One region of the Kitasatospora sp. NPDC002543 genome, then DNA from elsewhere that is predicted to be linked to it. Evidence: riboswitches for the same ligand, from Rfam matches in the RefSeq annotation. Region 1 holds a riboswitch; each other region holds the start of a gene.
The links. Region 1 has a riboswitch for cobalamin ahead of ACWD4P_RS29700 (cobalamin biosynthesis protein). Riboswitches for the same ligand answer to the same signal wherever they lie in the genome.
Positions count from the first base shown of each region.

Region 2: linked by a shared signal. The riboswitch ahead of metE (5-methyltetrahydropteroyltriglutamate--homocysteine S-methyltransferase) and the one ahead of ACWD4P_RS29700 (cobalamin biosynthesis protein) in region 1 are both predicted to bind cobalamin.
Region 3: linked by a shared signal. The riboswitch ahead of ACWD4P_RS20070 (Nickel transporter NicT) and the one ahead of ACWD4P_RS29700 (cobalamin biosynthesis protein) in region 1 are both predicted to bind cobalamin.

Region 1 is NZ_JBSFWR010000092.1:22,727-32,926, reverse strand. It holds gene ACWD4P_RS29710 (hypothetical protein) at 1-480, opposite strand, end outside; gene ACWD4P_RS29705 (alpha/beta hydrolase family protein) at 1,327-2,433, opposite strand; cobalamin riboswitch at 2,732-2,864, shown strand; gene ACWD4P_RS29700 (cobalamin biosynthesis protein) at 2,999-3,991, shown strand; gene ACWD4P_RS29695 (cobyric acid synthase) at 3,988-5,502, shown strand; gene ACWD4P_RS29690 (putative cobaltochelatase) at 5,537-7,654, shown strand; gene cobO (cob(I)yrinic acid a,c-diamide adenosyltransferase) at 7,661-8,266, shown strand; gene ACWD4P_RS29680 (cobyrinate a,c-diamide synthase) at 8,283-9,710, shown strand; gene cpt (chloramphenicol phosphotransferase CPT) at 9,757-10,200, shown strand, end outside.
Region 2 is NZ_JBSFWR010000115.1:1,756-11,955, forward strand. It holds gene ACWD4P_RS32660 (MarR family winged helix-turn-helix transcriptional regulator) at 1-380, shown strand, start outside; gene cobF (precorrin-6A synthase (deacetylating)) at 516-1,274, opposite strand; cobalamin riboswitch at 1,414-1,582, shown strand; gene ACWD4P_RS32670 (acyl-CoA thioesterase) at 1,778-2,272, shown strand; cobalamin riboswitch at 2,375-2,568, shown strand; gene metE (5-methyltetrahydropteroyltriglutamate--homocysteine S-methyltransferase) at 2,742-5,057, shown strand; gene metF (methylenetetrahydrofolate reductase [NAD(P)H]) at 5,125-6,042, opposite strand; gene folP (dihydropteroate synthase) at 6,159-7,100, shown strand; gene thiI (tRNA uracil 4-sulfurtransferase ThiI) at 7,252-8,526, shown strand; gene ACWD4P_RS32695 (adenosylcobinamide amidohydrolase) at 8,667-9,431, shown strand; gene ACWD4P_RS32700 (SDR family oxidoreductase) at 9,428-10,200, opposite strand, start outside.
Region 3 is NZ_JBSFWR010000044.1:43,419-53,618, forward strand. It holds gene ACWD4P_RS20045 (CobW family GTP-binding protein) at 1-751, opposite strand, end outside; gene rpsN (30S ribosomal protein S14) at 757-1,062, opposite strand; gene rpmB (50S ribosomal protein L28) at 1,062-1,298, opposite strand; gene rpmG (50S ribosomal protein L33) at 1,439-1,603, shown strand; gene ACWD4P_RS20065 (type B 50S ribosomal protein L31) at 1,660-1,908, shown strand; gene ACWD4P_RS20070 (Nickel transporter NicT) at 2,019-3,134, opposite strand; cobalamin riboswitch at 3,166-3,376, opposite strand; gene ACWD4P_RS20075 (ArsR/SmtB family transcription factor) at 3,458-3,841, shown strand; gene ACWD4P_RS20080 (hypothetical protein) at 3,921-5,594, shown strand; gene ACWD4P_RS20085 (AAA family ATPase) at 5,646-7,661, opposite strand; gene ACWD4P_RS20090 (putative quinol monooxygenase) at 7,731-8,057, opposite strand; gene ACWD4P_RS20095 (Fpg/Nei family DNA glycosylase) at 8,206-9,015, opposite strand; gene ACWD4P_RS20100 (AAA family ATPase) at 9,117-10,022, opposite strand; gene aroQ (type II 3-dehydroquinate dehydratase) at 10,108-10,200, opposite strand, start outside.

The DNA.
Region 1 (10,200 bases):
CAGGCCGCGGCGCAGCAGCTCCAGCAGCTCGCTCTCGGCGACCGGGCCGTCCACCAGGTGCAGGAAGGAGAGCAGCTGCGGGGCCTGGTCCACGGCCTGACCGGCCAGGACGGCGAACACGCCGCGCAGCGCGGCGGGCGGCACCGGGGCGAGCAGGGTCCAGGCGTCGAACAGCGCCGACCAGCCGCGCACCACGGCCTCGTCGTCGTGCTCCCAGGCGTGCAGGCGCCAGCCGGGGCCGGCTCCGCCGTCCCGGGCCTCCACCAGGCCCACCAGCAGCGCCTGCCCCCAGGCCTTGGCCGCGGCGCCGACCGTCATGGCCAGCGCCCGGCCCGCCGCACGGGCGTCGTCCGGGAGCAGTTCGCCGCGCTTGTCGACCTCGGCCAGCTCACCGGACCAGCGGGCCACCCGGACGGCGTCCACCAGCATCCGGCGGGCCAGCGGGGCGAGCTCGGAGGGTGCCGGGAAGCCCTCCGGCACGGGAACCCGGCCCCGCCCGGGAGCCGGAGCGGGTCCTCGTCGCCGGGGTACTCCGTTACGGGGGACACCCGCCCCGCCCGGCCTGCCACCGGCAGGCCGTTGGGCCGTTCCGGGGAGACGGGTCACCGTCGCACCGGTACCGATCGTCGGCGGGAGCGGGGCATCACGGTCGCGCGGATTCCGAGACGTCACGTCGAGCAGTCTTCCCCTTGTACCGGCCTTCTGTCACATCCGGTTGTCCGTACGACCGGGCGACCGGGGGCGGCACCTCCGCAAGATCGGGCAACAGCGGCAAACCGCCTGGCCAAAAATGTGTGACCTGCCCATGCCACCCGATGCGCCCCGGTTGCCGGGAATGCTCGGCCGGTCACTGTGCGTGCAGGTGGGGGGTGAGGGGCCGGTCCAATTTTCGCCCCTGACAACGGGGCGGGTTTTCGCGGGGGCGTTCCGGCCCACGGACGCCGGGCGGGACTGTCCAGCCCGATTCCGGACGGATGGCGAACCGGATGGCGGGATCACGCCGCACGAGAAGTCGGACCGGCCGACTTCTCGTGCATCTCCGGCGAAATGGAGAAACGTTCATTTACGGGCGGGGGGAGGCCCGCCCGGAAAAGACCGGCGAAGCCCGGCCGAAATCGGCGCGCGAGGAGGGGGGCGAGGCGTCCGGAACGAGACCCGCGGGAAACGGGCGCCCCGCACGGGGCACCCGGGGCGCGGAGCGGGGGCCGGACGTCCGGGGCGGGGCGCGGGACAGCCGGGGCGGGGCGCGGGACGCCCGGGGCGGGGCGCGGGACGCCCGGGGCGGGGCGCGGGACGCCCGGGGCGGGGCGCGGGACGGCCGGGTGCTCAGAGCAGGGGCGTGAGCCAGCGGCGGAGGAGCTCGGTGTAGTGGTCGGGCGACGAGTTCCAGAGGGCGGCGTGGTCGGCACCGGGGAAGGGCCGGAGGCTCACCACGTCGCGGCGGGCGGCGGCCAGCTTCTCGGCGGTGCCGAAGGGCGCGATCGGGTCGTCGGGGCTGTGCAGGAGGAGGGTCGGCACCCGCAGGTCCGTGCCGTCGGCGATCCGGCCGAAGTCGGCGAGGTCGACACCGGTGCGGCCCTCGGCGGCGAGGGCGCCCAGTTCGGCGGCCGTGCCCCGGAAGCCGGCCCGGGCGGCGTCCCGGCGGGCCGAGGTCGGGAGGTCGAGCACCGGCGAGTCGAGGACCAGGCCGCCGACGGCGTGCGCCCACGCGGAACGGGCCACGGTCTGGAGGACCGTCGTCGCGCCGACGGACCAGCCGTAGAGGATCACCTTGCCCGCCCCGCTGTCGAGCGCCAGCCGCACGGCCGACTCGACGTCGCGCCACTCGGTCTCGCCGAAGTGGCTGAGCCCGTCCGGGGAGGCGGGGGCGCCCCGGTCGCCGCGGTAGGTGACGGCGAGGGCCGGCAGGCCGAGCCGGCCGAGGACGGGGAGCACCGGGAGGGCCTGCTGGCGGTCGGCCCCCGGACCGTGCACCAGGACCACCCAGGTGCCGCGATTGCCGTCGAGCCGCCAGGCGGGCAGGGCGCCGAGCTCACCGTCCGCGGTGGTGTCGGCGAAGGCGAGGCCGAGCGCCTCCATCGGGTCGCCGAGCAGGACCCTGGGGGTGAAGCGCACCTCGGTGCCGGCGGCGAGGGTGCCCCGGTCGGCGCGGACCAGCCGGCGGGTGACGCCGCGCTCGTCGCCGTGCAGGACCTCCTCCACGACCGCGTGCCCGCCGTCCGCCCACTCGACCGCCCAGCGGCCGGGACGCAGGCTCGCCGGGCTGCGGGTGAAGGTGACCCGGCCGGGGGCGAGGCCGCGGACCACGACCGGCCCAGACTCCTGGACGGCGGTCACCGGACGGACCATCCGCTCGGAGGCCCGACGGCCGATCACCAGCACGGCGGCCCCGACCGCGGCGGCCGCCACGACGGCGGCGGTTCCCCAACGCATTTCGCTCCCCGCTCTGTTGCTCACGGACCGGACGGTGTTCGTGCACAAGTTCACCGGTGCGCCGCCGCCCGGGCCACCGGGCTGGGCCGTCCGGGTCACCCGGGCGGCGGCCGGGCGGTGCTGAGGAGGCGCCAGGAGCGGCCGGCGCACGCCCGGCGTGCGGCCTTCCGGGCGGCCCGCCGCGTGACCCGCCGTGCGGCCCGCCGTGCGGCCCGCCGTGTGACCAACCCCTCCGTGACCTCGGTTGACTCCCGGTTCGGGCCCGTGATGGGATCCTGGGGCCAAACGGAGGCATGGAGAGGAAGCCGGTGGAAGTCCGGCGCGGTCCCGCCACTGTCACCGGGGAGCACGCTCGGAACATCGCCACGGCGGGCCGTCCACGGCCGCTGGAAGGCTCCGTGGGTGCGTTCGACCCGGAAGCCAGGAGACTCTCGCCGCCGTCACGTCGATCCAGGGCGCGGACCCTGAGTGAGGACACGCACGCGATGCAGGCTGCCCCGCCACGCCGGACTCCGAGCTGCCTTCCGCCGTGCCGCCCTCCCCGCCGCCACGCGCCGTGCGGCCGATGACCGCGCGCACCCCCTCCCCCGCTCCGCGTCCGCTGACCCGCGCCGCCGCGTTCGCGCTCGGCGCCGTCGCGGGCTACGCCGCCGACGCCCGCTTCGGCGACCCCCGTCGGGGCCACCCGGTGGCCCTCTTCGGCAGCGCGGCGACCCGGCTGGAGCGGCGGCTGTGGCGCGACGGACGCGGCGCCGGGGCCGGGTACACGGCGCTGTGCGTGGGCGCGGTCGCGGCGGGCGCGCTCGCCCTGGACCGCACGGTGGGCCGGCGCCCGCTGGGCCGGGCGGCGCTGGCGGCGGCCGCGGCCTGGACGGTGCTCGGCGGCACCTCGCTGACCCGGGAGGCGCGCACCATCGGCCGCTCGCTGGCCGACGGCGACCTCACGGCCGCCCGGGAGCGGCTGCCGCACCTGTGCGGACGGGACCCGAGCGCGCTGGACGGGCAGCAGATCGCCCGGGCCGTCGTCGAGTCGGTGGCCGAGAACACCGCCGACGCCGTGGTGAACGCGCTGGCCTGGGGCGCCCTGGCCGGCACCCCCGGCCTGCTGGCCTTCCGCGCCGTGAACACCCTGGACGCCATGGTGGGCCACCGCTCGCCCCGCTACGCCCGGTTCGGCTGGGCCTCGGCCCGGCTGGACGACGTGGCGGGCTGGCCGGGCGCCCGGCTGACGGCGCTGCTGACGGTGGCCGCCGCACCCGAGCCCCGAACGGCCTGGCGGGTCTGGCGGCGCGACGGCTCCGCCCACCCGAGCCCGAACGCGGGCCAGGCCGAGGCCGCGTTCGCCGGTGCGGTGGGCGTGCGGCTGGGCGGAACGCTGCGCTACGGCGAGCGGGTGGAGCACCGGCCCGTACTGGGCGAGGAGCTGCGGCCGGTGACGGTGGACGACATCGAGCGGGCCTGCGCGCTCTCCCGGCGGGTGGGCGCACTCGCGCTGGGTACGACGGTCGCGGGGCACGTCCTGCTGAGGATGCCGCTGAGGAAGAGGGGACGGGCATGACGAACGCGCTGCTGGTCGCGGGGACGACCTCGGACGCGGGCAAGACCGTGGTGACGGCCGGGATCTGCCGTTGGCTCGCCCGCCAGGGCGTGCGGGTCGCGCCGTTCAAGGCACAGAACATGTCGCTCAACTCCTTCGTCACCGCCGACGGCGCCGAGATCGGCCGCGCCCAGGCGATGCAGGCGCAGGCCGCCCGGGTGGAGCCGGAGGCGGCGATGAACCCGGTGCTGCTCAAGCCCGGCGCGGACGGCCGCAGCCAGGTGGTGCTGCTCGGCAGGCCGGTGGCCGAGGTGGGCGCGCTGGACTACCGCGAGCGCAAGCCCCTCCTGCTGGAGCGCGCCCTGGAGTGCCTCGCCGACCTGCGCGGCCGCTACGACGTGGTGGTCTGCGAGGGCGCGGGCTCGCCCGCCGAGATCAACCTGCGCGACCGCGACATCGCCAACATGGGCCTGGCCACGGCCGCCGGCCTGCCGGTGGTGGTGGTCGGGGACATCGACCGCGGCGGGGTCTTCGCGGCGATGTACGGGACGCTGGCACTGCTGTCGGCGGAGGACCAGCGGCACGTGGCGGGCTGGTTCGTCAACAAGTTCCGCGGCGACGCGCGGCTGCTGGCGCCCGGGCTGGAGATGCTGCACGAGCTGACCGGCCGTCCGGTGCTGGGCACGCTGCCGATGCTGCCCGGGCTCTGGCTGGACGCCGAGGACTCGCTGGACCTCTCCACGGTGGTGGACCGGGCGGACGGGCCCGGGCCGCTCGGCGCGGACGTGCTGCGGGTGGCGGTGGTGCGCTTCCCGCGGCTGTCCAACTTCACCGACGTGGACGCGCTCGCGCAGGAGCCGGGCGTGCTGGTCCGCTGGGCGACCAGGCCGGAGGAACTGGCCGACGCCGACCTGGTGGTGCTGCCCGGCACCCGCGCCACCGTCGCCGACCTCGCCTGGCTGCGCGAGCGCGGCCTGGAGCCGGCCCTGCGGGCGCGGGCGGCGGCCGGACTGCCGATCCTCGGGGTCTGCGGCGGCTACCAGATGCTGGCGCACTCGATCGTGGACGAGGTCGAGTCGAAGGCGGGCGCCGTCGAGGGCCTCGCACTGCTGCCGACGCGCGTGCGGTTCGGCGCCGAGAAGGTGCTGGCGCGGCCGGTCGGCGAGGCGTACGGGCAGCGGGTCGAGGGCTACGAGATCCACCACGGGGTGGTGGCGGTCGAGGGCGGGGAGGCCTTCCTGGACGGCTGCCGGGTCGGCGCGGTCTGGGGCACCACCTGGCACGGCGCGCTGGAGAACGACGGCTTCCGCCGTGAACTCCTGCGCGAGGTCGCCGAGTCGTCCGGCCGGGCGTTCGTCCCGGCGCCGGACACCTCCTTCGCCGCGGCGCGCGAGGCCCGGCTGGACCGGCTGGGCGACCTGATCGAGGAGCACGCGGACACCGACGCGCTGTGGAAGCTGATCGAGGGCGGGGTGCCGGCGGCCGGATCGCTGCCGTTCCTCCCGCCCGGGGCCCCTGGGAGTGACGCATGAGCCTGAGCCGGATACGACAGGAGTGGGGTACGGCATGAGTGACGTCCGCTATCCGTTCACCGCGATCGTCGGCATGGCCGACCTGCGGCTCGGGCTGCTGCTGAACGCGGTCTCCCCGGCCGTGGGCGGCGTGCTGGTGCGCGGCGAGAAGGGCACCGCGAAGTCGACCATGGTGCGCGCGCTGGCCGGCCTGCTGCCGTCCATCGCCACCGTGGACGACTGCCGCTTCGCCTGCGACCCGGCCACGCCCGACCCGCAGTGCCCGGACGGGCCGCACGTCTCCCCGTCCGCCTCCGAACGGCCCTCCCAGCTGGTCGAGTTGCCGGTCGGCGTGGCCGAGGACCGGATCGTCGGCTCGCTCGACCTGGAGCGGGCGCTGGCCGAGGGCGTCAAGGCGTACGAGCCCGGGCTGCTCGCCCGGGCGCACCGCGGCGTGCTCTACATCGACGAGGTGAACCTGCTCCAGGACCACGTGGTGGACCTGCTGCTGGACGCCGCCGCGATGGGGCGCTCGTACGTCGAGCGCGAGGGCGTGTCGGTGCGGCACGCCGCCCGGTTCCTGCTGGTCGGCACCATGAACCCGGAGGAGGGCGAGCTGCGGCCGCAGCTGCTCGACCGGTTCGGCCTGACCGTCGAGATCGCCGCCACCCGGGACCCGGCCGAGCGCGCCGAGGTCGTCCGCCGCCGGCTCGCGTACGACGTGGACCCGGCCTCGTTCGCCGCCCGGTTCGCCGCCGAGGAGCGGGCGCTCGCCGAACGGATCACCACCGCACGGGAGTTGCTGCCCAAGGTCGAGCTGACCGATGTGGCGCTGCGTCAGATCACCGCCGTGTGCGCCGCGTTCGAGGTGGACGGGCTGCGCGCGGACATCGTGATGGCCCGCACCGCCGTCGCGCTGGCCGCCTGGGACGGGCGCACCGAGGTGCTGGAGGAGGACGTCCGCAAGGCCGCCCGGCTGGCACTGCCGCACCGGCGCCGCCGCAACCCCTTCGACGCCCCGGGGCTGGACGAGGAGCAGCTGGACCGGACGCTGGAGGAGCACGCGCAGCCGGAGGACCCGGAGCCCGAGGGCGACGGGCCCGGCCCGGACGGCGACGGCGGACCGGAGGACGGCGGGCCGGACGGGGGCGGCCCCGACGGCGGCGGCGCGCCCGAGCCCTCCGACGGCGGCCCCGAGGCCTCCGCTCCCGAGACGTCCCCGTCCGAGGGCACCGTCCCCGAGGGCACCTCCCCCGAGGGCGGCGAGGAGCCCGCGCAGCCGCCCGCACCGGCCCGACACCCCTCCCCCTCGCGGGAGTCGGCGCCGGTCGCGGCCGGGGACCCGTACCGGACCCGGCTGTTCACGGTGAAGGGCACCGGGCACGGCGCCCAGGGCCGCCGCTCCCCCGCCGAGACCACCGGCGGGCACACCATCCGCGCCCGCCGCCCGCAGGGCGCGCTCGGCCGGCTGCACCTCACCGCGACCCTCCAGGCCGCCGCGCCGCACCAGGCGGCGCGCGGGCGCAGCGGGCGGGCACTGGTGGTGCACAAGGACGACTTCCGCGAACAGGTGCGCCAGGGACGGGAGTCCAACCTGGTGCTGTTCGTGGTCGACGCCTCCGGTTCGATGGCCGCCCGGCAGCGGATGACCGCCGTCAAGGGCGCGGTGCTCTCGCTGCTGATGGACGCCTACCAGCGCCGCGACAAGATCGGCATGATCACCTTCCGGGGCGCGGGCTCCGAGCTGGCACTGCCGCCCACCTCCTCGGTCGAGGTCGGCGCGGCGCGGCTGGAGTCGCTGCCCACCGGCGGGCGCACCCCGCTGGCCGCCGGCCTGCTGCGCGCCCACGAGGTGCTGCGGGTGGAGCGGCTGCGCGACCCGAACCGGCGCCCGCTGCTGGTCGTGGTGACCGACGGCCGGGCCACCGGCGGGCGGGACGCGCTCGCGCAGTCGCACCGCGCGGCCGGGCTGTTCGCGGCGCAGGGCACCGCGAGCGTGGTGCTGGACTGCGAGTCCGGCCCGGTCCGCCTGGGCCTCGCCCGCACCCTCGCCGGGCGGCTCGGCGGCACCGCCGTCAGCCTGGACGAGCTGCGCGCCGAGGGCGTGGCCTCGCTCGTCCGCGAGAACCGTTCCGCGCACCGCGCGACCACCACGATGCGAAAGGCGGCCTGAGCCGACATGCCCAAGGGTGTCCCCGAGAGCGTCCCCGACGACGGCCTGACGACCCGTCAGCGCCGCACGCAGCCGATCACCGCCGTGCACACCGGGCCCGGCAAGGGCAAGTCCACGGCCGCCTTCGGCATGGCGCTGCGGGCCTGGAACCAGGGCTGGTCGGTCGGGGTGTTCCAGTTCGTGAAGTCCGCCAAGTGGAAGGTCGGCGAGGAGAACGCCCTGCGCGTACTCGGCGCCTCCGGCGAGGGCGGCACCGTCGACTGGCACAAGATGGGCTCCGGCTGGTCCTGGATCCAGCGCTCCGCCGAGCAGGAGATGTCCAGCGAGGAGGCGGCCAAGGAGGGCTGGGAGCAGGTCAAGCGGGACCTCGCGGCCGAGACCTACCGCTTCTACGTGCTGGACGAGTTCACCTACCCGATGCACTGGGGGTGGATCGACCCGGACGAGGTGGTGGCCGTGCTCAAGGACCGCCCGGGCAGTCAGCACGTCGTCATCACCGGCCGGTACGCACCCGAGGTGCTGACCGGATTCGCCGACCTGGTCACCGAGATGACCAAGGTCAAGCACCCCATGGACGCCGGCCGCAAGGGCCAGCGCGGCATCGAGTGGTAGATCGAGTGGTAGACCGTTGAGCACCGTCCCCCCGGGCAGTACGCCCCCGCGCACCGTCCCCCGCCTGGTCGTCGCCGCGCCCTCCTCGGGCGCCGGCAAGACCACCGTCGCCACCGGCCTGATCGCGGCGCTCGCCGCGCGCGGGCTGGCGGTGTCCCCGCACAAGGTCGGCCCCGACTACATCGACCCGGGCTACCACGCGCTCGCCGCCGGCCGCCCGGGCCGCAACCTGGACGCCTTCCTGTGCGGGCCGGAGCGGATCGCGCCGCTGTTCCTGCACGGCGCGGCGGGGGCGGACGTCGCGGTGGTCGAGGGCGTCATGGGCCTGTTCGACGGGGCCTCCGGGCGCGGCGAACTGGCCTCCACCGCACACGTGGCCAAGCTGCTGCGGGCACCGGTGGTACTGGTGGTGGACGGCTCCTCGCAGTCCCGCTCGGTGGCCGCGCTGGTGCACGGCTTCGCCTCCTGGGACCCGGAGGTGCGACTCGCCGGGGTGATCCTCAACCGGGTCGCCTCCGACCGGCACGAGCAACTCCTGCGCGAGGCCCTGGAGGAGGGCTCCGGCGTGCCGGTGCTGGGCGCGCTGCGCCGCTCGGCGGCCGTCGCCACGCCGTCCCGCCACCTCGGGCTGATCCCGGCGGTGGAGCGCTCGGCGGAGGCCCTCAAGGCGGTCGCCGACATGGGCGAACTGGTCGCCTCCTCGGTCGACCTCGACGCCCTGCTCGAACTCGCCCGGACCGCGCCCGCACTGGACGCCGAACCGTGGAACCCGGCGGACGAGGTCGCACCGGTGGCCGGCCGGCCGAGGATCGCGGTCGCGGGTGGCGCGGCCTTCTCCTTCTCGTACGCCGAGAACGCCGAACTGCTGGGCGCGGCGGGCGCGGAGGTCGTCCCCTTCGACCCGCTGCACGCCGACACGCTGCCCGAGGGGACGGCCGGTCTGGTGATCGGCGGCGGGTTCCCCGAGCTCTACGTGCGCGAGCTGAGCGGCAACGCCGCACTGCGCGCCGCCATCGCCTCGTTCGCCGCCGTCGGCGGGCCGATCGCCGCCGAGTGCGCCGGACTGCTCTACCTGGGGCGGGAGTTGGACGGTCTGCCGATGTGCGGCGTGCTGGCCACCGACGCCCGGATGACCGAACGGCTCACCCTGGGCTACCGGGAGGCGGTCGCGCTGCACGACTCCCCGCTCGCCCCGGCCGGCACCAGGCTGCGCGGCCACGAGTTCCACCGCACGGTCTGCGAGCCCGGCGCGGGCGAACTCCCCGCCTGGGGCTGGCGCCTGCCCACCGGCCCCCGCACCGAGGGCTTCGCCGCCGGCAACGTGCACGCGTCCTACCTGCACCTGCACTGGGCGGGCGCGCCGGCACTGGCCTCCTCCTTCACCGGCGCGGCGGCCGCCTTCGCGGCGGGCTCCACCGCCACGCCGGGCGGCGGGCGGGGATAACGCCGCGACACCCCGAGGCGGGCGGGTCTAGGGTGCCCGCATGCATGTGATCGTCCTCAACGGCGGCTCCAGCTCGGGCAAGTCGAGCATCGCCCGATGCCTGCAGGAACTGCTGCCGGAGCCCTGGCTGCACCTCGGCACGGACACCATGGTCGAGGCGCTGCCGCCGTCGCTGCGTTCCGGCGGCGAGGGGATCGGCGGGCTCGAGGGCGGGGACGGGACGGTCGAGGTCGGCCCGGTCTTCGCCGCGCTGGACGCCGCCTGGACGCTCGGGGTGGCGGCGATGGCCCGGGCCGGAGCCCGGGTCGTGGTGGACGAGGTGTTCCTCGGCGGCGCCGCCTCGCAGTCCCGGTGGCGGGCGGCGCTGGAGGGCCTGGACGTGCTCTGGGTCGGGGTGCGCTGCGATCCGGCGGCGGCGGAGGAGCGGGAGGCCGCGCGCGGCGACCGGGTGGCCGGGATGGCCGCCGCGCAGGCGGAGGCGGTGCACCGG
Region 2 (10,200 bases), on a different contig from region 1:
AGGGGATGTACGCGCTCGTGCTGGAGCGCCACGACCGCCGCAGGATCGTCGCCGACGCCCTCGGCATGAGCTTCAGCCGCGTCAGGGCGCTGCGCCGGCTCGCCGCCGGCCCGATCACCCTGCGGGAGCTGGCCGAGCGGCTGACCGCCGACCCGCCGTACACCACCGTCATCGTGGACGACCTGGTGCGGCGCGGCCTCGCCGAACGCATCACCAACCCGGCCGACCGGCGCTCCAAGCTGGTCCACCTCACCGAGGAGGGCGAGGCGAAGGCGGCGCTCGCCACCGGGATCCTCACCACCCCGCCGGACGCGCTGCTCGCGCTGCCGCCGGAGGACATCCACGCGCTCGACCGGGTACTGGCGAAGCTCCTGGGCTGAGGCCCCAGCCGAGGTCACGGTGAGAGGGCATGGCGGCCTTCGCCGAGAAGCGCCCGCCGGAGTTCACCGACCGCTGACGCGCCGCGCCGCCCCGCCCCCCCCCCGGGGCGGCGCACCGCGTCACGCTGCCGAGGGTCAGCCGTCCGAGCGCCGGAGCAGGTAGGTGTCCATGATCCAGCCCTTGCGCTCGCGGGACCGCTCGCGCAGCTCGCGGATCCGCGGGGCCGCCTCGGCGAGCGGCCCGGAGACGAGCACCTCGTCGGGGGTGCCGAGGTAGGCGCCGTAGTGGATCTCCAGCCCCCGGGGGTCGATCTCGGTGAAGGCGGCCCGGCCGTCGAGCATCACCACCACGTCGTCCACCCCCGCGGGGAAGCCCTCGGCCAGGCGGCGACCGGTGGTGATCTGCACCGGGCGGCCGACCCTGGTCAGCGTGGTGCGGTGCCGGGCGGCGAGTGCGGAGACGCTGCTGATGCCCGGGAGCACCTCGAACTCGAACGGCACCCCGCCACGGGTGGACACGTCCTCGACCACGGCGATGACGCTGTCGTAGAGCGCGGGGTCGCCCCAGACCAGGAAGGCGCCGCTCTCCTCCGGGCCGAGGTGCTCGGCGAGCAGCCGCTCGACCAGATCGGCGCGGCGCACGCGCCAGTCGTCCACGGCGGCGGTGTACGCGGGGGTGGTGCGGTCCCGTTCCGCGTCGGGCACCTCGACCACCCGGTGCCCGGGCAGGCCGTGCTCGGCCAGCATCCGGCGGCGGAGCCTGATCAGGTCCTGCCGCTCCTCGCTCTTGTCGAGGATGAAGAAGACGTCGGTGCGACCGATCGCCTTGACCGCTTGCAGGGTCAGGTGGTCGGGGTCGCCCGCGCCGATGCCGATGACGAAGATGTGCCGCATGGGGGACATTCTGCCGTCCGCCCCGGCGTACGGCCCCGGCGGTCGTGCGTGGACCGACCGAGGAGGTGGGCGGTGGCCGTGAGCTGCGCGGATGGACGTAAGCTGGCGGGGCAGCTGGTTCGCCCCGCCCGCCGGGCGGGGTGTCGCAAGAGGGAACCCGGTGGGAATCCGGGACTGCCCCGCAGCGGTGAGCGGGGGCGACCGCCGTCCTGTGCGGCGGGCCCGGACACGGGCCCGGGAGGCTACGGCCGGTAGGTGTCCGTCCCGGTCAGGCCGGGAGGGCGCGCCCACGAGTCCGAAGACCTGCCGCTGCCCGCGTGCCGTGGTGGCCCGCGGTCCCACCACGACCCCGAGGGCGGGCCGCTGGTGCGGGTGGGCCGTATGCGCACGGCCGCCCGCTCCTTCGCGTGCCCGGCACGGGGCGCGCGACCCACGAAGGAGGGTTCCGTGCAGCGGAACGCCGACCACGACTCCCGCGGCGCCATGACGGGCGGGCCGTCGCTGTGACCAGTCCGTCCGTCCTCTCCCGCACCCCGGCCGACTCCGCGGTGACCCTCGCCCACATCATGAGCGACCACGACACCAACCTCTACGGTTCGGTGCACGGCGGCGTGATGATGAAGCTGATCGACGACGCGGCGGCCGCCGCCGCGGGCCGGCACGCCGGAGTCCCCGCGGTCACCGTCTCGGTCGAGGAGATGTCCTTCCTCGCCCCCGTCCGGGCCGGGGACCTCCTCACCGTCCGGGCCCGGGTGGAGCACGTCGGGCGGACCTCGATGGACGTGGCCGTCGTGGTGACCTCGGAGCGGTGGAACCTCACCGGGCCCGTCACCAGGGTGGCGACGGCGCAGCTGGTCTTCGTCGCGATCGACGCGGACGGGCGGCCGCACCGCGTCCCGGAGCTGGTCGTGGAGGGCTCCTCCGAGGAGCGGCGCGACGGTGCGGCGCGGGAGCGGCGGACCGGCCGCACCGGGCCGGAGCGCGAGCCGGTCGAGTAGCCGTTCGGGGTGGCCGTCCGGGGCGCTTCGTCTCACGATGCAGAAGGCTTTCGAGATTTCCGCCTCCGCGGCGGCGTTCTGCCCCTAAGCTGGCCACGCAGCTGGTTCGCCCCGCCCGCCAGGCGGGGTGTCGCAAGAGGGAACCCGGTGGGAATCCGGGACTGCCCCGCAGCGGTGAGTGGGAACGACCGCCGTCATACGCACTGGACCCGGGACGGGTCTGGGAAGCGACGGCCAGTAGGTGTCCGCCCCGGTTTCGACCGGGTGGGCGCGCCCGCGAGTCCGAAGACCTGCCACTGCCCGCGCGCGACCGTTCGCGTGCGGCCATCCGGTGACCTCGTGGGCGGGTCGGCGACCATACCAGGCGGAGCCGTGCACGGGCACGGGTGTCCGTCCGGTTCGTCCTCCCTTCGCGTCCTCGTGCCGCCACCGGTGCACTTGAGGATTCAGGCTCGCGAAGGAGAGTCCCTTGACAGCGAAGTCCGCAGCCGCGGCGTCCGTGGCCACCGCGTACGGCTACCCCCGGCAGGGCCGTAACCGTGAACTGAAAAAGGCGATCGAGGGCTACTGGAAGGGCACGGTCACGGCCGAGGCGCTGCTGTCGACCGCGGCCGACCTGCGCCGGACCAACTGGGCCCAGCTCGCCGGGGCGGGGGTCGGGGAGGTCCCGACCGGTGACTTCTCGTTCTACGACCACGTGCTGGACACCAGCGTGGCGGTCGGTGCGATCCCGCCGCGCCACCGGGAGGCGGTCGACGCCGACCCGCTGGACGGGTACTTCGCGATGGCGCGCGGCAACCAGGACGTCGCACCGCTCGAGATGACCAAGTGGTTCGACACCAACTACCACTACCTGGTGCCGGAGTTGGGCCCGGACACGGTGTTCGCCGCGAACCCGGCCAAGGCGGTCGGCGAGTTCGCGGAGGCCGTCGCGCTCGGCCACGCCGCCCGTCCGGTGCTGGTCGGCCCGGTGACCTACCTGCTGCTGGCCAAGCCTGCCCCCGGGGTGGCGGAGGACTTCCAGCCGATCACCCTGCTGGACCGGTTGCTGCCGGTCTACGCCGAGCTGCTCGCGGCGCTCAGGGCCGAGGGGGCCGAGTGGGTGCAGCTGGACGAGCCCGCGCTGGTCCAGGACCGCACCCCGGCCGAGCTGAACACCGCCGCGCGCGCCTACCGTGAGCTCGGCGCCCTCACCGAGCGGCCCAAGCTGCTGGTCGCGAGCTACTTCGACCGGCTCGGCGAGGCACTGTCGGTGCTGGCCAAGGCCCCGGTGGAGGGCTTGGCGCTGGACTTCACCGGCCCGGCCGCCGCCAACCTGGAGGACCTGGCCGCCGTCGGCGGGCTGCCCGGCAAGCGGCTGGTCGCCGGGGTGATCGACGGGCGCAACATCTGGATCAACGACCTGGAGAAGTCGCTGTCCACGCTGGCGACCCTGCTGGGCCTCGCCGACACCGTCGACGTCGCGCCGTCCTGCTCCCTGCTGCACGTCCCGATCGACGCCGCCGCCGAACGGGAGCTGGACCCGCAGATCGCCCGCTGGCTCGCCTTCGCCCGGCAGAAGGCCGGCGAGGCGGCGCTGCTCGCCCGCGGCCTGCGCGAGGGCACCGGCGCGATCACCGCCGAGCTCGCCGCCAACCGCGCCGACCTCGCCTCCCGCGCCAACTCCCCGATCACCCACGACCCGGCGGTGCGCGCCCGGGCGGCCGCCGTCACCGCCGAGGACACCCGACGCGCCCAGGCCTACCCGCAGCGGGCCGAGGCCCAGCGCGCCCGGCTCGGCCTGCCGCTGCTGCCGACCACCACCATCGGCTCCTTCCCGCAGACCACCGAACTGCGCACCGCCCGCGCCGACCTGACGGCCGGACGGATCGACGCCGCGGCCTACCGGGAGCGGATGGAGAGCGAGGTCCGCGAAGTCATCGCGTACCAGGAGAAGGCCGGCCTGGACGTCCTGGTACACGGCGAGCCCGAGCGCAACGACATGGTCCAGTACTTCGCCGAGCAGCTCACCGGCTACCTGGCCACCCGGCACGGCTGGGTGCAGTCGTACGGCACCCGGTACGTGCGCCCGCCGGTGCTGGCCGGCGACATCTCCCGCCCGCATCCGATGACCACCGAGTGGTTCGTCTACGCGCAGCACCTGACCGACCGCCCGGTCAAGGGCATGCTGACCGGTCCGGTCACCATGCTCGCCTGGTCCTTCGTCCGCGACGACCAGCCGCCGGCCGACACCGCCCGGCAGGTGGCCCTCGCCCTGCGCGACGAGGTCACCGACCTGGAGGCGGCCGGCGCGGCCGTGGTCCAGGTGGACGAGCCGGCCCTGCGCGAGACCCTCCCGCTGCGGGCCGCCGCCCGCCCGGCGTACCTGGACTGGGCCACCGAGGCCTTCCGGCTGGCCACCTCCGGGGTGCGGACCGACACCCAGATCCACACCCACATGTGCTACGCCGAGTTCGGTGCGATCATGACCGCGATCGACGACCTCGACGCGGACGTCATCTCCCTGGAGGCGACCCGCTCGCACATGGAGGTGGCCGGCGAGCTGGCCGAGGCGGGCTACCCGCGCGAGGTCGGCCCGGGCGTCTGGGACATCCACTCGCCGCGCGTCCCCAGCACCGAGGAGGCCGTCTCCCTGCTGCGCGCGGGTCTGGCGGCGATCCCGGCGGAGCGGCTGTGGGTCAACCCGGACTGCGGGCTGAAGACCCGCGGCTGGACGGAGACCCGGGCCTCGCTGGAGAGCCTGGTCGGCGCGGCCCGGGTGCTGCGCGCGGAACTGGCCGGCTGACGGAGGCCGGATTCCGGGAGTCGGAGCGGGCGCGGCGAGGCCGCCGCGCCCGCTCCCGTCGGATGGCTCAGCCGGACTCGGGCAGGCCGAGGTTCTGGTAGATCTCCGTCGTGACCGTGGAGAAGTTCATGGTCATGAAATGCAGACCGGGGACCCCTTCGGACAGCAGTCGCCGGCACATCGCGGTGGCGTACTCGATTCCGATCGCCCGGACCGCCCCGGGGTCGTCCCGGTGTTCCAGCATGCGCTCGGAGAATTCCGAGGGAATGGCCGCGGTGGTCAGCGTGGGAATCCGCCGGAGTGACCGGATCGTGGTCACCGGCATGATCTCCGGAATGATCGGAACGGCGCAGCCGGCGGATTCCAGTCGGTCCCGGAAACGGAGGTAGCTGTCGGTCTCGAAGAACATCTGGGTGATCGCGTAGTCGGCGCCCGCCCGGCACTTGGCGATGAAATGGCCGATCTCGGAATCCCAGTCGGGGGAGCGCGGGTGCATTTCCGGGAACGCGGCCACGCCGACGCAGAACTCCCCGGACTCCTTGATCAGCCGCACCAGGTCGGCCGCGTACTCCACCCCGTCCGGGTGGCGGACCCAGGGGCCCAGCGGGTCGCCCGGGGGGTCGCCGCGCAGCGCCAGGATGTTGCGGACGCCCTGGTCGGCGTAGTGGCCGAGGATGTTCCGCAGCTCGGCGACGCTGTGGCCGACGGCGGTCAGGTGGGCGGCCGGGGTCAGGGTGGTCTCCTGCGCGATGCGCCCGGTGACGTTCACCGTCCGCTCCCGGGTCGACCCGCCGGCGCCGTACGTCACCGAGACGAAGGTGGGGGAGAGGGCCTCCAGGCGCCGGATCGCGTTCCACAGGCCGGCTTCCGCTTCGGCGCTCCTGGGCGGCATGAATTCGAACGAGTAGGAACGCCTGCCGGTCGCGAGGAGTTCGCGGATGGAGGCCGCCCGGTCCGTGCGCGTGGTGGGGATTCCGAGTGTCATGGCAGGAGGTTATCCGGATTGGTGCGGACCAATCCCGGAGTGTCCACTCCGTGATACGGAATTCTCCACCGGGGGTGCCTGGCGGGGGGCCTGGGGCGGGACGGCACAATGGGGGCATGAAAAGACCTTCGCAGGCATTGCCGGGACTTCCCGGGTGGGACCGGTGCGCGGTGATGGGAATCGTGAACGTGACACCCGACTCGTTCTCGGACGGCGGGCGCTGGCTGGACCCGGGACGGGCGGTGGACCGGGGCCTGCTGCTGGTGGACCAGGGCGCCGACATCGTGGACGTGGGCGGGGAGTCGACCCGGCCCGGCGCGACCCGGGTCTCCGAGGAGGAGGAACTGCGCCGGGTGCTCCCGGTGGTGCGCGCGCTCGCCGACAAGGGCGTCCTGGTCAGCATCGACACCATGCGCGCCCGGGTCGCCGACGCGGCGGTGGAGGCCGGCGCGCGGATCGTCAACGACGTCAGCGGGGGCCTGGCCGATCCGGACATGGCCCGCGCCGTGGCCGGGACCGGGGTGCCCTTCGTCGTCATGCACTGGCGCGGGCAGTCCGCGGGCATGGACGCGCTGGCCGACTACACCGACGTGGTGGCCGAGGTGATCGGCGAGGTCGCCCGGCAGATGGACGCGGTCGTGTCGGCCGGGGTCGACCCGTCCCAGGTCATCGTCGACCCGGGGCTCGGCTTCGCCAAGAGCCGGCGGGACGACTGGGCGCTGCTGGCCTCGCTGGGCGCGTGGAGCGCGCTCGGGCGCCCGGTGCTGGTGGCGGCCTCGCGCAAGCGGTTCCTGGGCGAGCTGCTGGCCGACCCGGACACCGGCGAGGCCCGCCCGGCCCGGGAACGGGACGCGGCCACCGCGGCGGCCGGCGTGCTGGCCGCCGCCCAGGGGGCGTGGGCGGTACGGGTGCACGAGGTCCGCGACACGGCCGACGCCGTCCGGGTCGAGGCCGCGCTGCGGCACGCGGGCCGGGCCCTGCCCGGGCCGACGGCGCCGGGCGTGCCGCCGGCAGGCGCGTTGACGGAGGACGCGCTGACGGCGGGGGCGCGGGCGTGAACCGGCCCCAGCACGGGCCCCGCGCGCCCCCTCCGGACCGCTCCGCGCGCCCGCTCCGGACCGCCCGGACGCCCGCTCCGGCCCGTCCGGCACGATGGAGGGGCCGACGACACCGAACGACGACACCGAACGACGACGCTGGGACTTCTGGATGGACCACCCGACCGACGACACCCGCCTGCCCGCCCAGCGCGGCGGCACCGAACCCTACGGCCCCTGCGTGCTGCTCAAGCACGGCGAGGTCGCCCTCAAGGGCCGCAACCGGCGCGCGTTCGTGCAGCGCCTGGAGGACAACCTGCGGGCGGCGCTGCGCGGAGTGGGCGGCTCGACCTGGATCCGCACGCCGCACAGCCTCACCGTGCTCGGCGGGCAGGTGCCGGTCGAGACCCTGGTGGCCAGGGCACGCACCGTGATCGGCTTCAGCTCCGTGGAGCCGGCGCTGCGCGTGCCCAGCACGATGGAGTCGATCGAGGCGAACGGGCTGGAGGTGCTGCGCGCCGCGTGCGCCGGCCGGGCCGCCACCGGCTTCGCGGTGCGCGCCAAGCGGCGCGACAAGGCCTTCCCGCTGACCTCCTCCCAGCTGGAGCGGGAGCTCGGGGCGCTGCTCCAGCCGCGGGTGCCGGGCCTGCGGGTGGACTTGACCGCGCCCGACGTCACCCTGTCCGTCGAGATCGACCGCCGCGAGACCTTCCTGTCCGCCGAGCGCCACCCCGGGCTGAGCGGGCTGCCGGTGGGCTCCAGCGGCCGCGCCCTGGTGCTGCTCTCCGGCGGGTACGACTCGCCGGTGGCCGCGCACCGGGCCATGCGGCGCGGCCTGGCCTGCGACTTCGTGCACTTCAGCGGCGCGCCGTACACCAACCCCGCGTCGGTCTACAAGGCCTACGCGCTGGCCCGCGAGCTCAACCGCTACCAGCCGCCCGGCGCCCTGCACGTCATCGCCCTCGGCAAGGCCCAGAAGCAGCTGGCCGTCGCGGGTGCCGGACGGCTGCAGGTGGTCGCCCAGCGCCGCCTCATGGTCCGCACCGCCTCGGCGCTGGCCGAGGCCACCGGCGCGCAGGCGCTGGTGACCGGCGACAGCCTGGGGCAGGTGGCGAGCCAGACCCTGGCCAACATGGTCGCGGTGGACCAGGCGGCCACCCTGCCGGTGCTGCGCCCGCTGGTCGGCTGGGAGAAGCAGGAGATCATCGACCAGGCGAGGGCGCTCGGCACGGCCGGGATCTCCGTCCTGCCGGACGAGGACTGCTGCAGCCTGCTCGCCCCGCCGGAGGTCACCACCGGGGCGCGGATCGGTCGGCTGCGGGCCGTGGAGCGGCGCCTCGACCTGGACGAGCTGGTCGAGGCGCTGCTGGAGAACGTGCAGGTGATGCGGCCCGGCGAGGAGGAGGACCAGGCACCGTCCACCGCCACCTGCGCCGTCCCCTCCTGAGCGGCACGGCCCGACGGCCCGGACCCAGGGCCGTCGGGGGAGGAGAGCGGACGGGCCCGGCCGCCGGCGGGGGAGCGGCCGGCGGTCGACCCGGACCGGCGGACCAGCGTGGTGTTGTGACCGGTGGAGGGGGAGTGGTCGTGAACGAGGGCGCAGTGCGGGTGGGACGGGCCGTACGGACCGAGGACGGCGCCTGCCGCCACCTGCTGGTGTGGCGGGCCGGGCCCGGCTGGCGGATGGTGAGCAGCGCGGTGCTCGGCGGCGGGCTCGGGGAACGCGGATGGGTGCTCAACGCCCAGGTGCGGCCGGGCTACGCGCGGATGGATCCGGCCGAGCACCTGGCCGAACTGGCCGCCGCGCAGGGGCTCTCGGGCCCAGGCGTCGGGCTGATGACGGCGGCCGAGGTGGACGACTGCACCCGGGCCGAGGACGGCGGGGTCAGCGCGGTGGTCACCACCGGGATCGGCGTCGCGCTGTGGGCGGCGGACCCGGCCGCGGCGCCGGTGGAGTACCGGCCCGGCACGATCAACATCCTGGCCGTGGTGCCGGCCGCGGTCGCGGACGGGGGCCTGGTCAACCTGCTGGCCACCGCGGCCGAGGCCAAGGTCCAGGCCCTGCTGGACGCCGGCTACGACTGCTCGGGCACCCCGTCCGACGCCGTCTGCGTGGCCGTCCGGTCGGCTTCCGACGAGGGGCCCGCCGACCCCTTCGGTGGCCCGCGCTCGTTCTGGGGCGCCCGGCTGGCCCGGGCGGTGTACCGGGCGGTGCGGGCCGGCGCCGAGCTGGACCGCGAGCGGCGCGCCCAGGGGCCGCCGGTGCCGCACCCGCGGACGGTGCCCGGCTGCTGCGTCCCGGACGTGCGCGGGCCCGGTGCGGAGGCAGTGGCGGAGACGGTGGCGGGTTAGCCGACCCAGCCGGCGGTCAGGTTCCGCACGGCCGAGCCGTCGAGGTCCCGGAGCTTGATCCCGGCGAAGCCCCGGGCGGCGTCGGAGGTGAGCACCCGGAAGGCGGGCCGCTCGGCGGCCAGCAGGTCGAGGATCCGGGCGGCCACGTCCTCGGCGGCCTGGGCGGAGGCGAAGGCGTCGCGGGTGCGTTCCAGGTAGGCGGCCAGGGCGGGCGCGTACGGCCCGGCCTGTTCGGCCGCGTCGTCCGTGAGGCCCACGTTGGTGACGAACTCGCTGGCCACCGCGCCCGGTTCGACCACGCTGACGGACACCCCGACGGTGGCGGCGACCGGGGCGAGCGACTCCATGAAGCCCTCGACCGCGAACTTGGCGGCGCAGTACGCCTCGTTGAAGGGCTGGCCGACCACGCCGCCGACGCTGGTCACGGTCAGTACCCGGCCGCCGCTCGCCCGCAGCAGGGGCAGGGCGGCCTTGGTGACGTGCAGCACCCCGAAGAAGTTGACCTCCATGACGGCGCGGACGTCGGCCACGCTCTCCTGCTCCAGGGTGCCGACGTGGCCCGCGCCGGCGTTGTTGACCAGCGCGTCCAGCCGTTCGACGCCGGCCAGGCAGGCCTCGACGGAGGCCTGGTCGGTGACGTCCAGCGCCCGGAGGTCGACGGTGACCCCGGCCGCCGCGGCGGCGGCCAGCAGCGGGCCGGCCTTCGCGGTGTTCCGCATGGTGGCGATCACGTGCCAGCCGCCGCGGGCGGCGGCGACGGCGGTGGCCA
Region 3 (10,200 bases), on a different contig from region 1:
GCTCCCACAGCAGGGTGGTGACGCCCGCCTCGTCCCGCTCCTGCGGCAGCAGGGCGAGCGCGGGGTTGACCCGGTCGCGGGCGGCGGCCACGTCGAAGCCGCCGAGCGCGGCCCGGGTGAGCGCTCCGGTGCCGAGCCGGACGGTCCGGGCGGTGGCGTGCAGCTGGCGCAGGAGGGCGAGCCCCGGAGCGTGCGCGGCGGCGCGCGGCACGGCGAGCGTGCCGGCGTACTCGATCTGGTGGGCGAGCGCCTCGGCGCGGGTCCGGTCGTCGCGCGCCGCGGTCTGCTCGCCGTGCTCCGCCAGGTCGTCGGGGACGGAGAGTTCGCCGATCAACCGGTCCGGGTCGACGGCGGTGACCACGCCCGCCAGTTCGACGGCGTCGGCGAGCGGCCGCCCGTCCACCTCTCCCCCGTCGATCACCTCGACCGCCGGGTGCGGGTCGCTGCCGCCCCACAGTTCGACGATCGCCAGTCCGTGCCGGCCGCCGTCGGCGATCTCCAGCAACCGCGGCAGCAGGTCCTCGCGCAGGGCGCAGCACGGGCAGTCGTTCACCAGCGGCACCTCGGCGGCGGCGAAGGCCCCGGTCGCGTCGCGCAGTTCGCGGCGGACGGTGCCGAGGGCGGCGTCCCGCAGGTCGTGGTGCAGGACCACGGCGTCCACCGCGGCCGCCGCCAGCTCCTCGACGGCGGCGCGGCGCGGCTCCGCGTGCAGGCCGGCGACGACGACCACCGGCAGCCTGGTGCCGTCCACGGCGCTCACCAGCTCGCCTTGCGGACGCCCGGCAGGTGTCCGGCGTGGGCGTGGACGCGCAGGTTGACCCGGGAGAGGCCGAAGGCCCTCAGGTAGCCGCGCGGCCGGCCGTCCAGGGCGTCCCGGTTGCGGACGCGGGTGGCGCTGGCGTCGCGCGGCTGGCGGGCGAGTTCGGCCTGGGCGGCGGCGCGCTCGGCGGGGCCGGTGCCGGGGTGGGCGATGACGCGCTTGAGCTCGGCGCGGCGCTCCGCGTGGCGGGCGACGGTCGCGCGCCGCCGCTCGTTCTTGGCGATCTTGCTCCGCTTGGCCATCAGACCCTCTCCCCCCGGGCGCGGATGCGGGCGACGGCGGCCTCGATGCCGATCGCGTCCACGGTGCGGATGCCCTTGGCGCTCAGCGTCAGCCGGACGTACCGGCCCTCGCCGGGCAGCCAGTAGCGCCTGCGCTGGATGTTGGGGTCGAAGCGGCGGGGCGTACGGCGGTGCGAGTGCGAGATCGCGTTGCCGAAGCCGGGACGGCGCCCGGTGAGTTGGCAGTGGGCGGACATGGGTGCTCCCTGGCGTCCGGGAATGGGCGGGACCGGGCTCACGTTACACCAGATGAAAATGACATCCATTTCGGTGTACGGTTCCCAGCACCCGGCCCGAGACCCGGGAACCGACACCCCAGCGCCCAGGAGGACACCCGATGGCCCGCAGCGAACTGCGCCCGGTGATCAAGCTCCGCTCCACCGCCGGCACCGGCTACACGTACGTGACCCGCAAGAACCGCCGCAACGACCCGGACCGGATGGTCCTGCGCAAGTACGACCCGGCCGCGGGCCGGCACGTCGACTTCCGCGAGGAGCGCTGACCCCCGACCGGCCCGACCGGTCCGACCACCGAAGCCCGACCCGAGAGGAGCCCCTCATGAAGTCCGGAATCCACCCCAGGTACCGCCCGGTCGTCTTCCGCGACAAGGTCGGCGGCCTCGCCTTCCTCACCCGGTCGACCGCCACCGGCGACCGCACCGTCGAGTGGGAGGACGGCAACACCTACCCGGTGATCGACGTCGAGATCTCCTCGGCGAGCCACCCCTTCTACACCGGCCAGTCCCGGGTGCTGGACACCGCCGGCCGGGTCGAGCAGTTCCGCCGCCGCTACGGCGACCGGCACTGACCCCGGAGAACGCCGACGGCGCCTCCCCCCGTCCGGGGAGGCGCCGTCTCGGCGTGCCTGCGGCGCGGCGGCGGCACCGGGCCGGTCGGGCCCGCCGGCGGCCGCCCGGGTCACGGGTTCCCGGGCGTCCAGCGCTTCTCGACCCGGGCGAGCTTCCAGTAGCCGATGGCGATCACCCAGACGACCACGAACAGCCCGGCGATGGCGTAGCCGACGTTGTCCAGCGAGATGTCCGCGATGAACCCGGTGACCGGGTCGGTCAGGTCGAGCTTCTCGTGCAGCACCCCGACCAGCTCGATGGTGCCGATGATGAAGGCCACCGCGATCGACAGACCCGTGATGGTCAGGTTGTAGTACACCTTCCGCACCGGGTTGGCGAAGGCCCACTGGTACGCGAAGTTCATGAACGTCCCGTCCAGGGTGTCGAACAGGCTCATCCCGGCCGCGAACAGCAGCGGCAGACAGACGATCGCGTACCAGGGCAGCCCGGAGGCCGCACCCGAGCCGGCCATCACCATCAGGGTGACCTCGGTCGCGGTGTCGAAGCCCAGGCCCAGCACCATGCCCACCGGGAACATCTGCCCCGGCCGGGTGATCGAGCGGGTCGCCCGGTTCAGCACCCGGGCCATGAAGCCGCGCGAGTCGAGGTGCGCCTCCAGCTCCTTCTCGTCGAACTTCCCGGCCCGCATCGAGCGGAACACCTTGAGGATGCCGAGCAGCGCCGCCAGGTTCAGCGCGCCGATCAGGTAGAGGAAGGCACCGGAAGCCGTCGTACCGACCACGCCGAGCCACTTGTGGGTGGGCGACTCGTCGTCCATCAGGGTGTTCGCCAGCTGCGCGCCGCCCGCCACCAGGGCGGCCATCAGCACCACCATCGAGGAGTGCCCGAGGGCGAACCAGAAGCCCACCGAGACCGGCCGCTTGCCGTCCGCCATCAGCTTGCGGGTGGTGTTGTCGATCACCGCGATGTGGTCGGCGTCGAAGGCGTGCCGCATGCCGAGGGTGTACGCGGTGATGCCCAGGCCCACCCCGAAGACCTGGGTACCGACCGCGTACCTCTCGGGCGCGACCAGGAAGATCAGCGTGCCGAAGGCCACCACGTGCATGGCCACGATCACCGCCATCAGCCCCGCCGTACGGACGGTGTCCTCGCGCCGCCACTTGAAGGCGGGCAGTGCGGAAGGGGCCGTGTTCGGCCCGTCGGCAACGGTTTCGGGCAGGGTCATCTGCGGATCACGCTCCAGCACCTCGTGGAAAACCTCGTGAGATGCCGTGGCCGGTCTCCTGGCTTACGGGACACCCGTACCCGCCTTCCCGGGCGTGGGGCGCCCAGTGGCTTCGTGGGGACGGACGACGCTCCTCCGCATGCGGAGGAACGACCCGATCACAGTGGCGAGGGCCGCTCCGGGCTGGGACCCCTGAGGGTCCGTCACCGGTCTTCCCGAGCACCACGGCGGGGAACACCGTAGGGCCACGCCCCGACCCGTGCAAGGTTGCGCACCTGCGCAGGTGTCCAGGATCACAGGCCGCCGCCTGCGAGAATGTCCGCATGCATCTCGTACCGGCCGACCGCGCGGGCCACCGCACCATCGACGGGCACCGGGTCTGCGAAGCCATCGCCGCGATCGGCGACCCGGCACACGTCCGGTCCTGGGCGGAGCGCTTCTCGCTGCTCGCCGACCCCGGACGGCTCGCCCTGCTGCTCGCCCTCCACCGGGCCGGCCCCCTCGCCGTCACCGACCTCGCGGTGGCCACCGGCATGCGCGACCCCGCCGTCTCCCAGGCCCTGCGGCTGCTCCGCACGGCCGGCGTGGTCACCGGCGACCGGGACGGACGAGTGGTGCGCTACCGGCTCGTGGACGAGTCCATGCGCCCCATCCTCGACGAGTGCGCCGCCGCCGAGCACCACGAGCCCGGCGCGGCCACGGGCTGACCCCGGCTCGGCCCTCCCCGGAGCGCGTCCTTCCCCGGAAGGACGCGCCGGACGCCGCCCCGGCCAGTACGATCATGATGTGCCGTCCCACCCCCACGCCTGGCCCGCCGACCGCTGGAACACCGAACCGGTCAAGGCCCGCGTGCTGGCGGTCGCCCGCACCCTCACCTCGGCGACCCGGGTCCTGGACGTCCTCAGCCTGCTGAACCCGGAGGGCGTCGAGCGGTACTTCACCGTCAACCCCGGTTCCGCCTTCGCCGACCGCGCCCTGGACGAGTACCTGCACGGCCTGCCCGGCTTCACCGTGCTGGACTGGGAGGAGGCCGTCCGCCTCCGCTTCGACCTGGCCGTCTCCTGCGCCGTCCACTCCTCCATGCACCGCCTGGACGCCCGCCTCGTCGTCCTCCCGCACGGCGCCGGCTACAACCGACTGGTCACCGAGTCCACCGGCGACACGGTCAGCGCCGCCGGCCTGTCCCGCAACGAACTCACCCACCGCGGAAGGGTGTTCGTGGACGTCCTCGGCCTCTCCCACCCCGAACAGCTGGACCGCCTGCGGATCTCCTGCCCCGAGGCCCTGGACGTCGCCCGGGTCGTCGGCGACCCGTGCTTCGACCGGATGCTCGGCAGCCGACGCTCCCGCGACGGCTACCGGGCCGCGCTCGGCGCCACCGGCAGCCGACGGCTCGTCGTCCTCAGCTCCACCTGGAGCGCGCACTCCTCCTTCGGCCGCCGCCCCGACCTGCCCCAGCGGCTGGTCCGCCAACTCCCCGCCGACGAGTACACGGTGGCCGTCGTCCTGCACCCCAACGTGTGGAGCCGCCACGACCCCGAGGCGCTGCTCGACGCCGCCTGCCGGATGGGCCTGCGCCTGATCCCGCCCCACCAGGGCTGGCAGGCCGCACTCGTCGCCGCCGACTGCGTGATCGGCGACCACGGCTCCGTCACCTTCTACGGCGCCGCCCTGAACCGGCGCACCCTGCTCGTCGCCACCGGCGCCGCCGAACTCGACCCGCGCTCCCCCAGCTACGCCTTCGGCCAGGCCGCGCCCGCCCTCGACCCGGACGGCGACCTCGCCGCCCAGGTCGAACGGGCCCTGGCCGAGGAGCCCGCCGACCTCAGCTCCATCACCGACCGGTCACTCGCGCACCGCGGCGAGTCCGCCCGGCTGCTGCGCCCGCTGCTCTACTCCTTCCTCGACGGACTGGACGAACCCGGGGACGAGCCGGCCCTGCCGCCCTACCCCAGGCCCGTTCCGCACCCCCCGGCCACCGAGCGGCCCACCGCGTACGACGTCGAGGGCAGGAGCGAGGGCACCGAAGTCAGCCTGCGGCGCTACCCCTTCGACCCGAAGGACCACACCCCGCGCGGCTTCCACGCCCTCACCGACGACCACCCGGGCGACGCCCTGCGCTACACCGCCGAGGTCCTGGCCCGCACCGAGGCCCACGCCGAACTCCCCGCCGCCCGCTGGCTCGCCGACCGCGCCGCCGAACTCCCCGGCCTGACCGTCGCGGTGGCCGCCCTCGGCCCGGCCCGCCACCTGCTCCGGCTGCGCACCGGTCTGCTCCTGGAGGCCCGCGCCGAACCGGGCTGGGGAGACTCCGACCTCGCCGTCGACCCGCTGCTGCTCGGCTCCGCCGTGGCCTGCTGGCTCGCCGACGGCGGCGACCAGGCCGGCCTGCCCGCGCACGGACTCACCGTCCGCACCGGCGAGCACCGCACCCGGGTGTCCTTCCGCACCGGACCGTAGGGCCCGCCCTGCCGCTCGTCCCCGGGCGCGCCGCAGCCCCGGCGCCGGGCCCTACTCGGCCAGCTGCCGCAGCCGTTCGCGGCTGCGCTCCGCCAGCTCCTCGTTCGCCGACTCCTCGGCGAGGGCGACGAGCAGGGTGTGCGCCTGCGCCTCCTTCGCGTACTGGCTGCGCTCCTCGGCCCGCCGGGCGCAGTCCTCGGCCTGGGCGACGGCGAGGTCCAGCTGTCCGAGCGCCCGGTGTGCCCGGGCCCGGACCAGCGGCAGCTTCATCAGCATGTCGTTGTCCCCGGTGTCCTCGGCCAGGGCGGTGGCCCCGGCCAACAGGGTCAGCGCCTGCTCCGCGCGGCCGTCGGCGATCAGCGCCTGCGCGAGGTGGTAGCTCTGGACGATCTCGCCGTGCTCGTCCCCGCGGTTCTCCGCCAGGGCCAGGGTGAACCGCTCCACCGCGTCCGCCGGACGTCCGTCGGCCAGGCAGAACAGGCCGTCGGTCTCGTAGAGCACCCCGACCACCTGACGGTCGGCCACCAGCGGCACCTGCTCGGTGGCCAGCGCCAACTGCTCGGCGGCGAGCGGGAATTCCTTGCGGTCGAGATGGGCGCGGGCGAGCTGGTTGCGCATCCGGACCACGGCGTCCGGCCGGTTGTCCCACTGCGCCGACTCGATGCCGAGCCGGTGGGTGGCGATCCAGTCCTGGTAGAGCTTCCGGTCGTGGTACAGCAGCCAGAGCGACTCGCAGAGCCGCCACACCTCGCCGTGCCACCCCTGCCTGGCCGCCTCCTCCACCACCGCGCGGAAGTTGGCCCGTTCGGCGTACAGCCACTCCAGGGCCGCGGTCTCGGAGGGGAAGCCGGGCAGTTCGCCGCCGCTCGGGTCCTGCAGGCGCAGGCGCTTTTGGGCCATCGTCCGGTCCGCGAGCGACGCCCGGCCCCGGTAGTACGCCACGACTCCGGCGAGCAGCGCCGCGCGGTCGGGCAGCTCCCGGGCCCGGCCGTAGGCGTGCAGCCGCACCACGTCGTGGGCGCGGTAGCGGTCCTCCCCCTCGTCGCCGTCCAGCACCTCGTCCAGCACGTGGACGTCGCGCAGTTCCCCGACCGCCCGCTCGGCCCGCTCGACACCGACCGCGCGCGCCAGTCCGGCGGACACGAAGGGGCCGGGGTGCACCCCGATCAGCCGGTAGAGCTCCCGGCCCTGCGCCGACAGCCGCTCGTAGACCAGGTCGTAGGTCGCGCCGAGGTCGTTGTTGTCCTCGTCCTCCAGCATCGCCAACCCACCCTCCCGGTCGTGGAGTTCGGCCACCACCCGGCCGACCGGCAGGTTGTCCCGGTCCAGCAGCTGGCTCCCGACCGCGTTCAGTGCGAGCGGCAGCCCGCCGCACAGTTCGACCAGTTCCGCCAGCTCCCCGTCCGTGCCCCGCCCGGAGCCCACCCAGCCGCGCACCAGTTCGGCCCCGGCCGTCGCGCTCAGCGGCCCTAGCCGGCGCACCTCGGCGCCGTCCGTCCGCAGCGCGGGCAGCCGCCGCCGGCTCGCGACCACCACCAGCCCGCGGGCGGGCAGCAGCGCGCGGACCTCGGCGGCGTGCTCGACGTTGTCGAGGAAGAACAGGCACCGGCGCTCGGCGGTGGCGGTGCGGAACGCCGTGAACCGCTCGGCCTCCACGGCCGGGGGCTCGGTGCCGAGCGCGCGCAGGAAACCGGCCAGCAGTTCGGGGAGGTCCACCCCGCCCTGGTGCCGGTAGGCCTTCAGGTCGGCGTAGAGGTCCCCGTCCGGGAAGTGCTCCCGGTGGTCCTCGGTGAACTTGACGATCAGCTCGGTCTTCCCGACCCCGCCGAGGCCGGTGAACACCACGATCCCGAGCCCGCCCTCCTCGACCCGGCGCAGTGCCGCGCCGAGCGCGGCGATCTCCGGCTCACGGTTGACGAACGGGCCGTGCGGCGCGCGCACCTGACGGGGCCTCGGCACCGTCGGCGGCTGGTGGTGGAGGTGCACCGATCCGATGCTCCCGGCCTGGACCACGTGGCCGCCCACCGTGGCGCCCGACACGGTGTTGACCACCTCGCGCCGCTCCATCCGCCTGCTCCCTCCGACCGCCCGGGCCCCAGCCTACGGGCTGGGCACCCGGCCGGAGGGGCACTCGGGTCACCGGGGGGTGATCTCGCCCATCTCCGCCCAGCCGTCCATGCCGGCGATCTCGGTCGAGACGATCCGCGGCTTGGCGGCCACCGCGTACGACAGCTCCTCCATGGCCTTGACGAAGTGCGCGGACTCCACGTGGGCCTTGCCCGCGTCGCCGTCGCGGAACGCCTCGACCAGGACGAACTCGTTCGGGTCGTCGACGCTGCGGGACCACTCGAAGAAGAGGTTGCCGGGCTCCTGGCGGGTGGCCCGGGTGAACTCGTCGACCAGGCCCAGCCACTCGTCGGCGCGCTCGGGGCGGACCGGGAACTTGACCGTGATGAAGATCATGGGACGTCCTTTCGGGGGTGGCCACGTTCGCACATGGCGGTACGGATGGCGGCAGGCTGCCGGGCATCGGCGAGCGCCGCGTCCATCGTCGCAGGTCAGAACGGCTGTCTGCGACACGGGGGCACCACGCGGCGGAGTCCGGCCCGGCTCACGCCGCCTGGCAGGTCGGGCACCAGAAGAGGTTGCGGGCCGCGTGCTCCTCCGTCCGCACGTCGGTGCCGCAGACCAGGCAGGGCATGGCGGCCCGCCGGTAGACGTAGACCTCGCCGCCGTGGTCGTCCACCCGGGGCGGGCGGCCCATCGCCTCGGGGGTGTGCTCGGGGCGGACGGTGTCGATCCGGCCGGCGGTGACGCCCTCGCGCATCAGGGCGACCAGGTCGGTCCAGATCGCGTCCCACTCCCGGCGGGTGAGGTCGCGCCCGGCCCGGTGCGGGTCGATGCCGTGCCGGAACAGCACCTCGGCCCGGTAGACGTTGCCCACCCCGGCCAGCACCTTCTGGTCCATCAGCAGCGCCGCGACGGTCGTCCGGCTGCCCGATATCCGGCGCCAGGCGGCCTCCGGCTCGGCGTCGGCGCGCAACGGGTCGGGGCCCAGGCGGGCGGCGACGGCGGTCTTCTGGTCGTCGGTGACCAGCGCGCAGGTGTTGGGGCCGCGCAGGTCGGCGTAGCCGTCCTCGTTCTCCAGCCGCAGCCGGATCAGCCCGACCGGCTCGGGCGCCGGGCCGGTGCCGAAGGTGAAGCCGCCGTAGAGGCCGAGGTGGACGTGCACCCAGGCGCCCTCCTCGAAGCCGAGGAAGAGGTGCTTGCCGGTGGCCTCCGCGCCGGTGAGCAGCTGCCCGTCGATCACCTTGGCCTCGTCGGCGAACCGGCCCTGCGGGCTGGAGACCCGCACCGGCCGGCCGCCGAAGGCCTTCCGGTTCTCGCCGGCGAGGCGGTGGATGATGTGGCCTTCGGGCACGGGCGTCAGCTCCTCCGGGCGCTATGACAGGACCCGTCCATCATCGCAGCCGGCACCGACAGCTCCACGACGCCGCAGGCCGGCGGCGGTCCGGTCGCGGGTCAGCGGACCGGGATGCCCATCAGCCGGGCGAGGATGACGCGGTCCAGCTCGGCGGCCGTGCCGGCGACGTCCAGGGCGGAGTTGTCGATGATCGGCAGCCCGGAGTTGTACCAGCCGGCCATCCGCCCGTGGATGCGGGCCACCTCCTCGTCCCCGAGGCGGCGGTTGCCGCTGCGCCGGGCGTTGCGGTGCAGCACCGAGTCCAGGCTGGGCAGCAGGACGACCGGGATCATCCCGGGGCCGATGTGCCGCTTCCAGCCGCCGAGTCCGATCGCCGGGCGGTCCGGGAAGACGGCGTCGTCGATGATGCAGGAGATGCCGTTGGCCAGGTAGTTGCGGCAGGCGAAGCCGCAGGTGCGGCGGGCCAGCCGGTACTGCGCCTCGGAGGCGTTGTTCCAGCCGGACTGCGGGTTCGCGAAGCCGGACTGCACCCACTCGCGGACGTCGTCCAGGCTGATGTGCGCCGTCGGGCTGGGCCGCCGCTCGGCCCAGTGGCGGGCGACGGTGGTCTTGCCGGCCCCGGCCGGTCCGATCAGCAGGACGGCGATCGGCCCGGTGGGCGCGTGCTGCCGCGGCGAGTGGAGGGGCAGTTGAACGGGTGCGCCGGACGGCAGGACGAAGTGCCCGGTGCCTCCGGCGGGCACCGGCGCGCCCGACGCCGGAGCGGCCGCGGGGGCCGGACGGGCGGCGGGCCCGGGACCGGCGGGAGCGGTGGGTCCGGGAGCGGCGGGGGCCGCGGGTGGGGCGGGAGCCGTCGGCGCCGACCGGACCGCCGGCCGGGACAGCGGCTGGGACGGCGGGGAGACCGGCGCCCCCGGCGACGTCCCCCGCGGACCGCCCTCCGGCGGCACCGGCGGAGCGACGGGACGCGGCGGGACCTGCCCGCCTCCGGCGTACTGCGTCACGGCACCTCCCGACACCTCTCAGCGGGGACACTACACGGAGGCCCGGCGGCGGGCACAGTCCGCCGCCGGGCCACCGCCCGCGCCCTCAGCGGGTGGTGAGCCGCTCGGCCAGCGCGCGCAGCGCCAGCTCGTAGGAGCCGAGCCCGAAGCCGGCGACGGTGCCGGAGGCCACGGCGGC